2 regions of the Massilia niabensis genome follow, and region 1 is predicted to be linked to the other one. Evidence: predicted binding sites of a transcription regulator. Region 1 holds the regulator's gene; the other holds the start of a gene.
The links. The regulator FNR, encoded in region 1, switches genes on or off when oxygen is low (the NO sensors DNR and NnrR bind a similar motif). The targets are predictions, from matches to a motif close to TTGATNNNNATCAA.
Positions count from the first base shown of each region.

Region 1 (2,201 bases):
TGCCGGCTTTCCACGACATGGTCCTCGGTGCCGGTTCCGTGCCGCTCGACGTGCTGGGGCAGCTGGTCGACGGCTGGATCGCGAAGGAAAAGGCGAAGGCGTAAACGCAGGCTGAGCACCTGCGTCCTGCTGCAAGCCGCGGTGGTTGGGTTCCGCCCGACCCGCTAGAATGGGTTTTCGTTGACCACCTCTTTTCCAAGGAGTGAGCTATGGAAACCCAGGAACTCCACCGCGGCCGCTTGATCGACCACATCCAGCTGGTCGTGCGCGACCTGCCCGCATCCCGGGCCTTCTACACAGCCATCTTCGAGGTCCTGCAAGTACCGATCGCGGGAAGCGGCGAGAACTACTTCTGGGCCGACGAACTGTTCGTCTCGACGGCCGACAGCGAGGCCGCGCAAGGCGTGTTGACCGGCCGTCATCACCTGGCCTTCCAGGCCGCCAGCCGCGCGATGGTCGATAATTTCTACAAGGCAGCGCTGGCTGCGGGCGGCAAGGACAATGGCGGCCCGGGGGAGCGTTCCTATCACCCGGGTTATTACGCCGCCTTCGTGATCGACCCCGACGGCAACAATATCGAGGCGGTGTACCACGGCGAGGCGCAGCGCAGTGCAGCGTCGGTGAAGGTCACGTTCTGAAGCGGGTATCTGAAGCAAGTCAGTCCAGGGGGCATCAGCGCATCGGGCTGCACTGGTCGGTGCCGGCTGCGATGGCCTTCAGTTTGACGGGCTCGAGCAGCCGCACTTCGCGCTTGTCGACTTCGATCCAGCCCTGTTTCTTGAAGCGTGACAGCAGCCGGCTGACGCTCTCGATCGTCAGGCCGAGGTAGTTGCCGATGTCCTCGCGCGACATGCGCAGCCCGAAGCTGGTCGGGGAGTAGCCGCGCGCCGCGTAGCGCGCCGACAGGTTTACCAGGAACACCGCAAAGCGTTGCTCGGCGCGCATGTTGCCCAGCAAGAGCATGACGTTCTGCTCGCGCGTGATTTCCTGGCTCATGATGCGGTGAAAGTGGCGCAGCAGGGCCGGCACCTGCCCGAACAGGTCTTCCAGGCGCGCAAACGGGATTTCGCACACTTCGCTGTCTTCCAGGGCCACCGCGTCGCAGTGATGGCGGTCGCCGCTGATGGCGTCCATGCCGAGCAGTTCGCCGGCCATCTGGAAACCCGTGATCTGCTGCTCGCCGGCCGCGTTGACCTGGTAGGTCTTGAAGTGGCCGTAGCGCACCGCGTACAGGCTGCGGAAGGGCTCGCCCATGGCGTACAGGCGTTCGTCGCGCGCAAGGCGCCGGCGGCGGCCGATGATCTGGTCGAGACGGTTGATGTCGGCGTCGTCGAGGCCCATCGGCAGGCAAAGCTGGTGCATGCTGCAGGCGCTGCAGCTGGCCTTGATGGCGCCGAGGCTGATCGGCGCCGCCGCGGGAAGTGGGATGCCTTGGCTCATCTTTAGAGGTTAAATGGTGATCGGTCCGATTATAGTCCGCTCAGCCTTTCACTTTCCTGATTTTTGCGGATACGCTCGTCCGTTTGAGCGCCGCCGATGCGAGGACACAACGCGATTGCAAACTTCAGGCACGCTTCAAGCCGGCTTCGCGTGGCCTGGACCGGCTGCCAACTGTGCGCGCCTTTACCCATGCTAGATTCTGCACACCGCATCCCAGCAGGAGTGCTCATGTTCGGCATATCGGCCCTGGACCTGGCGCGCATCCAGTTCGCGTTCACGATGTCCTTTCACATCCTGTTCCCGGCCGTCACCATCGGCTTGGCCAGTTACCTCGCCGTGCTCGAATTGTCCTGGCTGCGCACGAAGCGCCCGGTCTACGTCGACCTCTACCACTTCTGGCTGAAGATCTTCGCCGTCATGTTCGGCATGGGCGTGGTGTCGGGCATCGTGATGGCCTACCAGATCGGCACCAACTGGAGCTACATGTCCGAGTTCGCCGGCTCGATCATGGGACCGGTGCTGGCCTATGAAGTGCTCACCGCCTTTTTCCTGGAGGCGGGTTTTCTTGGCGTGATGCTGTTCGGCTGGACCCGGGTGGGCCCCGGCCTGCACTTCCTGGCCACTTGCATGGTCGCGGTCGGCACCCTGATTTCCGCCACCTGGATCCTGGCCGCCAACAGCTGGATGCAGACCCCGCAGGGCTATGCCATCGAGGGCGGGCGCATGGTGCCGGCCGACTGGCTGGCGATCGTGTTCAACCC
Region 1 covers NZ_JBHSMU010000014.1:20,062-22,262, forward strand. The annotation lists gene ACFPN5_RS13245 (DUF885 domain-containing protein) at 1-104, shown strand, start outside; gene ACFPN5_RS13250 (VOC family protein) at 210-638, shown strand; gene fnr (fumarate/nitrate reduction transcriptional regulator Fnr) at 673-1,440, opposite strand; gene ACFPN5_RS13260 (cytochrome ubiquinol oxidase subunit I) at 1,669-2,201, shown strand, end outside.

Region 2 (2,201 bases), on a different contig from region 1:
GCTTCCATGTTGGCGTCGCGCCCGACATAGATGACGCCCTTCGAATCGGTCACATAAATGTTCTCGCGCTTCACCCCGAGCAGCACCATCATGTCGAGGCAGGCAATCGCCGCCGCGCCGGCGCCGGAGGCCACCAGCTTGATCCGGCCGATGTCCTTGCCCACCACCTTCAAAGCGTTCAGCAGCGCCGCAGTCGAGATGATCGCCGTGCCGTGCTGGTCGTCGTGGAAGACCGGAATGTTCATCCGCTCGCGCAGCTTCTTCTCGATGTAGAAGCATTCCGGCGCCTTGATGTCTTCCAGGTTGATGCCGCCGACGGTCGGTTCCAGCATCGCGATCGCGTCGACCAGCTTGTCCGGGTCGAGTTCATCGAGCTCCAGGTCGAACACGTCGACCCCGGCGAACTTCTTGAACAGGCAGCCCTTGCCTTCCATGACCGGTTTCGAAGCCAGGGGGCCGATGTTGCCCAGGCCAAGCACCGCGGTGCCGTTGGTGATCACCGCCACCAGGTTGCCGCGCGAGGTGTACTCGGCGGCCATGGCCGGGTTGGCGGCGATTTCCTCGCAGGCGTAGGCGACGCCGGGCGAGTAGGCCAGCGACAGGTCGCGCTGGTTCGACAGGGGCTTGGTGGCGATGACCTCGATCTTGCCGCGCGTCGGGCTGCGGTGGTATTCGAGCGCGTCGGCGCGCAACTGGGTGTCTTTGGCTTCGCTGAGGTTGGATTCGGTGCTCATGTTTTCCGATGCTTGATGAAGTAATGTTCGGGGTCCGGCGGGCCAGGCAAGCGCGGCCCACCCAGAGAATATACCAATGCACGAACTTGCGTAGTCAATCGACAAGCCTTCGGGAGCGCGGCCATTCCCACGGCATACCGCCTGGCAATAGGACCCATTTGATCCGGATCAAGAACGTAAGGGCTGACGCGCCCATTCTGTTGTCCGTCTATCGCAAGCCGAGACGGGTCCGGGTAAGGCAATCATGTTTCAGCGCATACTTGTTCCGAGCGACGGTTCCGACCTGTCTGCCGTTGCCGAGAATGCGGCCATTGCATTCGCGCAGGTGTGCGGCAGCGAGCTGGTTGCCCTCTCGGTCGTGCCGCCGGAGCCGGTCGTGCTGTCGGCCGAAGGCGCGCTCGTCACTGGCGGCACCGGCACGGACGTCCTGCTTGCCCAGGCCGAAGCGCATGTCGGCCGCGTCGCCGCTGCCGCCGCCAAAGCCGGGGTCGCATGCGAAACATTGACCAGCTACGGCGATTCGCCGGCCGAGAAAATAGTCGAGGCCGCCCAACGCGCCGGCTGCGACCTGGTCTTCATGGCGTCCCACGGCCGACGCGGCCTGAGCCGGCTGATCGCGGGCAGCGTCACCCAGCATGTGCTGGCCTATTCCACCGTTCCGGTCATGGTGTACCGCCCGCAGGACCAGGCGCAGGGACGGCGTCGGGACTAGGCAGGCGTTGCCATTTCGCATGTTAAACTGGACAACCATATGAAAAAGGAATGTCAATGAGCGAGTTGGTGAAGACCGGCATCATCGGTCTCGACGAGGTACTGCACGGTGGCATTCCCCGGAATAACAACCTGCTTGTCGAAGGCCCGCCGGGCTCCGGCAAGACGACCTTCGGCCTGGGCTTCATCTACCACGGGGCACGCGACTACGACGAACCGGGCGCCATTGTCTCGTTCGAACTCGATTCCGCCAAGCTGCTGCGCGATGCGGCAGGCTTCGACTGGGACCTGCAAGGCATGATTGACCAGGGCAAGATCAGGATCATCCAGACCAGCCCGGCCGTGCTGCTCAGCGAGTTCCGGAGCAGCGACGGCGCGTTTGCCGCCTCGCTCCTGGCGATGGGCGCCAAGCGCCTGCTGATCGACGGCCTGACGCCATTGCGCCTGTACGCCGAAATCAACGACCTGCCCTTCCGCGAGGACGTGCACCTGCTCATCGAGGGCCTGACCCGCCTGGGCGTGACCACGATGGTCACGGCCGAGAAGGACGAGTCGCTGGGCGGCGTGTCGGCCCATGAGCGTTTTGTCTTCGACACCATCATCTCGCTCACGCGCGAGGAGAACCGGCGGCGCGCGCACCGCCGCCTGACGGTGATGAAGTCGCGCGGCCAGGATTTCATCAACGGCAGCCATACCATGCGCATCGAGCCGCAGGTCGGCGTGCATGTCTACCGCCGCGCGCAGTCGCGCCCGGTG
Region 2 covers NZ_JBHSMU010000019.1:52,689-54,889, reverse strand. The annotation lists gene ACFPN5_RS23575 (NADP-dependent malic enzyme) at 1-734, opposite strand, end outside; gene ACFPN5_RS23570 (universal stress protein) at 979-1,446, shown strand; gene ACFPN5_RS23565 (ATPase domain-containing protein) at 1,503-2,201, shown strand, end outside.
Region 2: ACFPN5_RS23570 (universal stress protein) is a predicted target of FNR. The motif match lies at 893-906, and genes of this name have one in related genera.